DNA from 2 places in the Streptomyces sp. NPDC033180 genome. Region 2 is predicted to be linked to the other one. Evidence: riboswitches for the same ligand, from Rfam matches in the RefSeq annotation. Region 2 holds a riboswitch; the other holds the start of a gene.

Region 1 (4,767 bases), on a different contig from region 2:
GTACCACGGCAGTTACATCCCGCTGCAGGGCCAGCTGATGTCCGAGGCGTTCAACTCGACCATGCACATCAGCTTCGATGTGCGCGGTGGTCTGCTGATCCGGCAGATCCACCACTGGGCGGCGCTGATCTTCCTCGCGGCGATGTTCGTGCACATGATGCGCGTCTTCTTCACGGGTGCCTTCCGCAAGCCCCGTGAGGTCAACTGGGTCTTCGGCTTCCTGCTGTTCGTCCTCGGCATGTTCACCGGCTTCACCGGTTACTCGCTCCCGGACGACCTGCTCTCAGGTACCGGTGTGCGCTTCATGCAGGGCGCCATCCTGTCCGTGCCGATCGTGGGCACGTACCTGTCGATGTTCCTGTTCGGCGGGGAGTTCCCCGGCGGCGACTTCGTGGCGCGGTTCTACTCGGTGCACATCCTGCTGCTGCCGGGCATCATGCTCGGGCTCGTGGTGGCGCACCTGATCCTGGTCTTCTACCACAAGCACACGCAGTTCGCGGGTCCCGGCAAGACCAACAAGAACGTCGTCGGCATGCCGCTGCTCCCCGTCTACATGGCGAAGGCCGGAGGCTTCTTCTTCCTGGTCTTCGGTGTGATCGCGGCCATCTCGGCGATCGCCACGATCAACCCGATCTGGGCGCTCGGTCCCTACCGGCCCGACCAGGTGTCCACCGGAGCGCAGCCCGACTGGTACATGGGCTTCTCCGAGGGCCTGATCCGTGTCATGCCGGGCTGGGAGATCAACCTCTGGGGTCACACGCTCGTCCTGGGTGTGTTCATCCCGCTGATCATCTTCCCGCTGGTCCTGGTCGCCATCGCGGTCTACCCGTTCATCGAGTCCTGGGTCACCGGGGACAAGCGCGAGCACCACATCCTGGACCGCCCGCGCAACGTCCCGACCCGTACGGGCTTCGGCGTCGCGTGGATCACCTGGTACATGGTGCTGCTCGTCGGTGGTGGAAACGACCTGTGGGCCACGCACTTCCATCTGTCGATCAACTCGATCACCTGGTTCGTGCGCATCGCCTTCTTCGTGGCACCGGTCATCGCCTTCGTCATCACCAAGCGGATCTGCCTGGGTCTGCAGCGGCGTGACAAGGAGAAGGTCCTGCACGGCCGCGAGTCGGGCATCATCAAGCGCCTGCCGCACGGTGAGTTCATCGAGGTCCACGAGCCGCTGGGCCAGGAGCAGCTGCACACGCTCACCGCGCACGAGCAGTACGCGCCGGTCGAGATCGGCCCCGCGGTCGACGAGAACGGCGTCGAGCGCAAGGTGTCCGGTTCGCAGAAGCTCCGGGCCAAGCTCAGCAAGGGCTACTACGGGGAGGACAACCAGATCCCCAAGCCCACCACCGAGGAGTACAAGGAGATCACGAGCGGCCACGGCCACCACTGATCCTCCGGAGCTCTGAAGCTCTGACCAAAGGTCGCCACGGCGAGAGCCCCGTTCCATGCGTTCCAGTGCATGGACGGGGCTCTTTGCCGTCCCCGGAGCTGGATAAGGTGTTCCTGTCCCATGCCTAGACGAACCCAGGAGCGGCATATGAGCGCTGTGACCCCCGCAGGAGGCAACACCGCGGCGGCCCGTTCCTGGCCGGGTGTGCTGAACGGACTGCTCGAGGGACGTGACCAGAGCACCGAGGACACGGCCTGGGCCATGGACCGGATCATGCGCGGCGAGGCGACCGACGCGCAGATCGCGGGCTTCGTGGTCGCGCTGCGGGCCAAGGGCGAGACCGTGGACGAGATCTCCGGCCTCGTCCGCACGATGTACGAGCACGCCAACGTGATCGAGGTGCCGGGGCAGACCGTCGACATCGTCGGCACCGGCGGTGACGGCGCCAAGACCGTCAACATCTCCACGATGTCCGCGATCGTGGCCGCGGGCGCGGGCGCGAAGGTCGTCAAGCACGGCAACCGCGCGGCCTCCAGCGCCTCGGGCGCCTCGGACGTCCTGGAGAAGCTCGGCGTGAACCTGGAGCTGCCGCTGAATCGGGTCGTCGAGGTGGCCGAGGAAGCCGGGATCACCTTCTGTTTCGCCGTGAAGTTCCACCCGGCGCTGCGGCACGCCGGCGGGGCGCGCAGCCAGCTGGGCATCCGGACCGTCTTCAACGCCCTCGGGCCGCTCACCAACCCGGCCAAGGTGCGGGCCCAGGCGGTCGGGGTCGCCGACCCGCGGATGGCGTCGATCGTGGCCGGGGTCTTCGCCGAGCGCGGGAACTCCTCCCTCGTCTTCCGCGGCGACGACGGCCTCGACGAGCTGACGACCACCTCGACCTCCCGGGTCTGGGTCGTGCGCGACGGCGCCGTGCGCGAGGAGGCCTTCGACCCCCGGGACGTCGGCATCGACCTCGTCCCCGTGGAGGCGCTGCGGGGCGCTGACGCCTCGTACAACGCCGAGGTGGCGCTGCGCCTCCTCGACGGTGAGAAGGGACCGGTCCGGGACGCCGTACTGCTGAACACGGCGGCCGCCCTGGTGGCGCTGTCGCCGGGCGAGGGGACCCTCGTGGAGCAGATCGGCGCAGGGATCGCGAAGGCGGCGCAGGCCATCGACTCCGGAGCCGCGAAGAAGGCCCTGGAGCTGTGGGTGGCGGCCAGCAACAGGTGAGTGTGGTGCCCACCGCGGTCCGGATGCCGGACTGCGGTGGGCACCGAGAAGATCGTGTGGCAAGATGCTGCGCAGGTCATGAGTGACAGCGATTAGGCCCCGGCTCGCTGTCCGGCAACCCTCCGTCCGTGGCGGGGTGCCCCGGGTGAAGACCAGGCCGTGGACAGCAAGGTCCATGGCAAGCGCGGACCCCTGGACATCGGTGAATGTCCGCCCCTGGGGTCCTGGTCCTCAAGGGAGCAGTCTCGTGAGCAAGCGAATGCGATAGGGCTTCCCGGCCCCTTTTCCGCACCCCCTTTTTCTTTCGTCACTGCAGCGCCGTTCGAGCGCGCTCGCAGTGAACTCGCCTGCCTTCCCACGGGAGTTCGCCATGTCCGCACGCTCTGTCGCCACCACCACCGACGTCGCCTCCGCCGAGTCCGCCGACCCCTGCTGTGCCGCGCCGCTGCCCGTCCTCGGCCGTGACGTCACCGTGCCGCTCGTCACCGGCGGCGAGGTGACCTACGCGGCGCTGGACTACGCGGCGAGCGCCCCTGCGCTGCAGCGAGTGTGGGACGACGTGTCCGCGTACGCGCCGTACTACGGCAGCGTGCACCGCGGTGCCGGGTACCTCTCGCAGCTCTCCACCGACCTCTTCGAGAACAGCCGGGTCGCCGTCGCCGAGTTCCTCGACTGCCGCGAGGACGACCAGGTCGTCTTCACGCGCTCGACCACCGACTCGCTCAACCTCCTTGCCGCGGCCCTCCCGGTCGACTGCCAGGTCTTCGTCTTCGAGACCGAGCACCACGCCTCGCTGCTGCCCTGGCGCGACGCCCGCGTGACCTACCTGAACGCCCCGCGCACCGCCGATCAGGCCGTCGCCACCCTGGAGCGCGCCCTCGCCGACCGCGACCCCTACGGGCCCGCCCTGGTCTGCGTCACCGGTGCCTCGAACGTCACCGGTGAGCTGTGGCCGGTCAAGGAACTCGCCGCCGCCGCCCACGCGCACGGCGCCCGCATCGTCCTGGACGCCGCTCAGCTCGCGCCCCACCACCCCGTCTCCATCAGCGAGCTCGACGTCGACTGGGTCGCCTTCTCCGGCCACAAGCTGTACGCGCCCTTCGGCTCCGGCGTCCTCGCGGGTCGCTCCGACTGGCTGCGGGACGCCGAGCCCTACCTCGCGGGCGGCGGCGCCTCGCGCAAGGTCGCGCGGCGTACGGACGGCGGCGTGGACGTGGAGTGGCACGACACCGCCGCGCGCCACGAGGCCGGGTCGCCGAACGTCATCGGCGTGTACTCGATCGCCTCCGCCTGCAAGGCGCTGACGGAGGCCGGCTTCGACGAGCTCGTCGCCCGTGAGCGCCACCTCATCGCCAAGGTGCGCGAGGGCCTCGCCGAGGTGCCCGCGGTGAAGGTGCTCTCGCTCTTCGGCGACGACGCGCCGCGCGTCGGCGTCATCTCCTTCGTCGTCGACGGCTGGAACAGCTCACACTTCGCCGCCGCGCTCTCCGCCGAGTACGGCATCGGCGTACGCGACGGCCTGTTCTGCGCCCACCCGCTGGTGCGCACCCTGCTCGGCAGCGACCCGCAGACGCAGGGCGAGTGCGGCGCCCCCGAGGCGGCGCCCGGCGAGAAGTCCCTGAACGCCATCCGCGTCAGCTTCGGCGCGGGCACCCCCGACGAGCACGTGGAGCGTTTCGTGCGCGCCGTCAAGGAACTGGTGGCGGACGGCGCGCGCTGGAACTACCGCACGGAGGACGGGCGTTGCGTGCCCGACACCAACGCCGCCTGAGCCCTGGGTCGTCCCTTGAGGCGTGAGCCCAGGACGATCATCCGCAGGGCCCGCTCGGTCGCGTCGGTGAGGAACTCGCCGCCCCGGCCGAGCGCCTCGGTGAGTGAGACCGGCGCGGGCAGGATCGCGCTGTAGGCGTCCACACCGACCGCCCGTACGTGGTGTGCGCCCTGGCCGATCGTGCCCGCGAGGACCAGGACGGGCCGGCCGAACCGCTTCGCGCGCCGCGCCACTTCGGCGGGGACCTTGCCGCGCGGCGTCTGGTGGTCCAGGGCGCCCTCGGCGGTGACGACGAGGTCGGCGCGGGCCAGGCGCGCGTCCAGGTCCAGATGGTCGAGCAGGACGTCGAAGCGGGGCAGGAGCTGGGCGCCGAGGGCCGCGAGACCGG
Region 2 (4,767 bases):
ATTCGCCGGAGTTCAGGGCAAGTCGGGCCAGACAAATGCCACGGAGAGGGCAAATGGGCAGTGCACTTTGGCTACTTCTTGTCGCCCTCGGGGCGACTTCGTATATGCGCTCGGCACAAACAGGAAGCTCGCTTCCCAACTGTACCGCGCTCAATCACATGGAATTGCCCCCTCCACTTCTCTCGCGGAGGGGGCAATTCAGATTACGCAGGGTATTTCTTTAAAGAATCAACCACCCGCGACGGCGGGGATGATCGAGACCCCGGCACCGTCCGGCGTCGCGGTCTCAAGACCCTGCTCGAAGCGGACGTCGTCGTCGTTCACGTAGACGTTCACGAAGCGCCGCAGCTTGCCCTGGTCGTCCAGGACGCGCGCAGCGATACCGGTGTGGTTCTTCTCCAGGTCGGCGATGACCTCGGAGAGCGTCGCCCCCTCGGCGGCGACCTCGGACTGACCGCCGGTGTAGGTGCGAAGAATGGTGGGGATACGGACGTTGACGCTCATGGGATCACCTCGGTAGATCGAGAGGGCGCCCCATCAGGGGGCGCCCCGAAGGGGCGCGGGAACTGCGCGACCAGCCACGACGGTCCCGCAGACAACAGCGATGCCTACTTGGCAAGACCCGCGGAGCGGAACGCGTCAAGGCTGGGCTTGATCGTCGCGGTCGCCTGAGACCTCTCGGCAACGGCATCAAGCGTCTTGAGCCCATCGCCGGTGTTCAACACCACCGTGGTGAGGGAGGGATCAATGAGCCCCGCCTCGACCAGCTTCTTCGTGACGCCCACCGTCACACCCCCGGCGGTCTCCGCGAAGATCCCCTCGGTCCGAGCGAGCAGCTCGATCGCGTCCACGACCTGCTCGTCGTTCACGTCCTCGACGGCCCCGCCCGTGCGACGCGCGATGTCCAGGACGTACGGCCCGTCGGCGGGGTTGCCGATGGCGAGGGACTTGGCGATGGTGTCCGGCTTCTGCGGGCGCACGACGTCGTGGCCCGCCTTGAAGGCGGTCGACACCGGCGAGCAGCCCTCGGCCTGCGCACCGAAGATCTTGTAGGGCTTGTCCTCGACGAGCCCGAGCGCGATGAGCTCCTTCAGACCCTTGTCGATCTTCGTGAGCTGCGATCCGGAGGCGATCGGAATGACCAGCTGATCGGGTAGGACCCACCCCAGCTGCTCACAGATCTCGTACGCCAGGGTCTTGGAACCCTCGCCGTAGTACGGCCGCAGGTTCACGTTCACGAAGCCCCAGCCCTCGCCCAGCGGATCGCCGATGAGCTCGGAGCAGAAGCGGTTCACGTCGTCGTAGTTGCCCTCGATGCCGACGAGCTCGCCGCCGTACACCGCGGCCATGACGACCTTGCCCTGCTCCAGGTCGTGCGGGATGAACACGCAGGAGCGGAAGCCGGCGCGGGCAGCGGCGGCGCCCACGGCGCCGGCGAGGTTGCCGGTGGAGGAGCAGGAGAGGGTGGTGAAGCCGAAGGCGCGCGCGGCCTCGATGGCCTGCGCGACGACGCGGTCCTTGAAGGAGTGCGTGGGGTTGCCGGAGTCGTCCTTGACGAACAACTTGCCCTGCTCGACACCGAGTTCACGGGCGAGGTTGTCGGCCTTGACGAGCTTGGTCCAGCCGGGGTTGATGTTCGGCTTCTCGGCGACGTTCGCGGGGACGGGCAGCAGGGGCGCGTAGCGCCAGATGTTGTCGGGGCCGGACTCGATCTGCTTCCGGAGTGCCTCGGGGTCACCGGTCGGCAGGTCGTACGCCACTTCGAGCGGGCCGAAACAGGCCTGACAGGCGAAGATCGGGCCGAGGGCGTAGAGCTCGCCGCACTCGCGGCAGGAGAGGCCGGACGCGGGGCCGAGATCCACGGAACCCGTGGTCGAAGAGGTGTTTTCGTTCGTTGCGACAGTCTGCGCAGCCATGGAGGCGAGGCCCTTTCTCCTCATCTTCCTCGCGGCGCATCTCGCCACGAGACGGAATTGGCACCTTCCCCACCGAGACCTCGCGTGCGTGGTCGGCGGGATGGTTGCCGGGGCTTCAACGGGCCGTATCCCTCTGCCCCTCTGGATGAGCGGTATGGCGCCGGGGCTTCATGGGCCCAGGGCATTTGTTACGCGATGGCCCCCGACGTGCGATGGTCATCCGCGTTGTTCAAGACTGTAACCGACGGCCTGGACCCTTGAGATAGTCGTCCGAACCGCGAGATGGATCACATGTAGGCCACACACAGGAGGAGCCACCCGTGCTGGAAGAGGCCGAGCGCTGGCTGACCAGGCGTTCCTGGTCCGTCGCCGACCGTCCGCTCAGCGCACTCGTCGCCGCCAAACGGGCGTCGGGGGCCTCGGTGAGTGTCGTCCTGCCCGCGCTCGACGAGGAGGGGACGGTCGGCGGGATCGTCGCCGAGATCCGCCGCGAGCTGGTCGAGAGGCAAGCGCTCGTCGACGAGCTCGTGGTGATCGACTCCGGCTCCCGGGACCGTACGGCCGAGGTGGCGCGGGAGGCGGGGGCACGGGTCGTGCACCGGGACGAGATACTGCCGCGCGTCCCGGCCGTGCCCGGCAAGGGCGAGGTCATGTGGCGCTCGCTCCTGGTGACCGGCGGTGACATCGTCGCGTTCGTCGACGCGGACCTGAGGGAGTTCTCGGCGGACTTCGTCACCGGCATCGTGGGCCCGCTCCTGACCGAGCCCGACGTGGACTTCGTGAAGGCGATGTACGACCGCCCCCTGGCCGGAACCGCCGATCAGGGCGGCCGGGTCACCGAACTGATGGCACGCCCGCTGCTCAACATGCACTGGCCCCAACTGGCGGGTTTCGTCCAGCCGCTGGGCGGTGAGTACGCGGCGCGCAGATCCCTCCTGGAGCGGCTGCCGTTCCCCGTCGGTTACGGAGTGGAGCTGGGTCTGCTCGTCGACGCGCTGCACACGGTGGGCCTGGACGCGCTCGCGCAGGTCGATGTCGGCGTGCGCAAGCACCGGCATCAGGACGGGCAGGCGCTCGGCCGGATGGCGGCGGCGATCTACCGGACGGCACAGCTGCGGCTCGCGCGCGGCCATCTCGTACGGCCCGAGCTCACCCAGTTCGAACGGGGCGAGCAGGGGTTCGAGCCGCGGACCCATTCGGTGGACACGGAGGAGCGTCCGCCGATGTGCGGCATCGCGGAGTACGCGGCACGCCGCGTGGCGTAACCACCCAAGCCGGGCATTTTGTCTACATTCCCCACTTATGAGGGTCAGACAGGTGAGGGTCAGACAGGTAATGGGAAGCGCGCGACGCGTCGGTGGCATGGCCATGGCCACGGCCGTCCTCGCGACAGGAGCACTCGGCGCCGCGGCCGTACCCGCCGCGGGCATGGACACCGCATACGGATCGCGCACCGGCCAGGTCGCGATCCCCGCCGGTGAGCGGGCGGAGCAGAGCGGGCCCGCGAGGCCGGCGAGCGGTCCGGGTGAACTCGCCAAGAGCGGCAGCGACTCGGACACGATGCTGTACGCGGGCCTGGCGATCGCCCTGTGCACGCTGGGCGCACTGGCGGTGGCGGCGGCAAGGAGCAGACGCCACTGACAGTCGGCGACCGGTCGCCGGTCGCCGGTCGCCGAAGGTATACGGCCGGGCCCCCACCAGGGCCCGGCCGTACGTTTGAGTCCTCCCCCGAAGGGCTAGGTTTCGCCACATGGTCTCCGAGCACGCCGCCGCCCAGGTCCTCGTCGCGTCCAACCGCGGCCCCGTCACGTACACCCTGGAGGAGAACGGGGAACTGACGGCCAAGCGGGGCGGAGGCGGACTCGTCTCGGGTCTGAGCGCGATCGGCGACGACGCGGATGCCCTGTGGGTCTGCGCGGCGCTCGGCGACGGTGACCGGGAGGCCGTGCGGCGCGGGGTCGGCGAGCCCGGCGTGCGGATGCTCGACATCGACGCGGGGTCGCACGAGGGCGTGCACGCCGACGCGTACAACGGGATCGCGAACTCGGTGCTGTGGTTCGTCCACCACATGCTCTACCAGACCCCGCTCGAACCGGCCTTCGGACCGGAGTTCCGGGCGCAGTGGGCGTCGTACGAGACGTACAACCGCGCCTTCGCCGAGGCGCTGGCCGAGAGCGCCGGAGCGGGCGCGGCGGTCCTCGTCCAGGACTACCACCTGGCGCTGGTGCCGGGGATGCTGCGTGAGCTGCGCCCCGACCTGCGCATCGGCCACTTCTCGCACACGCCGTGGGCGCCGGTGGACTACTTCCGGATGCTGCCTGACGACGTCGCGGAGCAGCTGTTGCGCGGCATCCTCGGGGCCGACCGGGCGGCGTTCCTGACGGGCCGGTGGGCGGACGCGTTCACGGAGTGCTGTGTGGCCGTCCTCGGCGGTACGACCGGTACGCGGATCGGCGTGCACGGGCTCGGGGCGGACGCGGACTTCCTGCGTGAGCGGTCGCGGCGGGCGGACGTGGAGGAACGCCTTGTCGCGCTGCGGGAGCAGGTGGGTGCCGGGCGGAAGGTGATCGTCCGCGTCGACCGGACGGAACTGTCGAAGAACATCGTGCGGGGGCTCCTCGCGTACCGGGAGCTGCTGGCCTCGCGGCCCGAGTGGCGGGAGCGGGTGGTGCATGTCGCCTTCGCCTACCCGTCGAGGCAGGACCTCGCGGTGTACCGCGACTACACGGCGTCCGTGCAGACGCTGGCCGACGAGATCAACTCGGAGTACGGCGTGGAGGGTTGGACCCCGGTCGTCCTCCACGTGAAGGACGACTTCGCGCGCTCCCTGGCGGCGTACCGCCTGGCGGAC

What was found. A riboswitch is a leader RNA that binds a small molecule or an ion and turns the genes downstream of it on or off. The one in region 2 is predicted to bind S-adenosylmethionine.
Region 1: linked by a shared signal. The riboswitch ahead of ACZ5WE_RS02105 (aminotransferase class V-fold PLP-dependent enzyme) and the one ahead of thrC (threonine synthase) in region 2 are both predicted to bind S-adenosylmethionine.

The regions. Positions count from the first base shown of each region.
Region 1 covers NZ_JBVIPU010000001.1:443,833-448,599, reverse strand. The annotation lists gene qcrB (cytochrome bc1 complex cytochrome b subunit) at 1-1,396, shown strand, start outside; gene trpD (anthranilate phosphoribosyltransferase) at 1,544-2,608, shown strand; SAM riboswitch class IV at 2,683-2,799, shown strand; gene ACZ5WE_RS02105 (aminotransferase class V-fold PLP-dependent enzyme) at 2,979-4,379, shown strand; gene ACZ5WE_RS02100 (glycerate kinase family protein) at 4,331-4,767, opposite strand, start outside.
Region 2 covers NZ_JBVIPU010000022.1:34,035-38,801, reverse strand. The annotation lists gene ACZ5WE_RS36325 (MoaD/ThiS family protein) at 229-504, opposite strand; gene thrC (threonine synthase) at 609-1,916, opposite strand; SAM riboswitch class I at 1,934-2,068, opposite strand; gene ACZ5WE_RS36315 (glucosyl-3-phosphoglycerate synthase) at 2,237-3,181, shown strand; gene ACZ5WE_RS36310 (hypothetical protein) at 3,252-3,557, shown strand; gene ACZ5WE_RS36305 (alpha,alpha-trehalose-phosphate synthase (UDP-forming)) at 3,667-4,767, shown strand, end outside.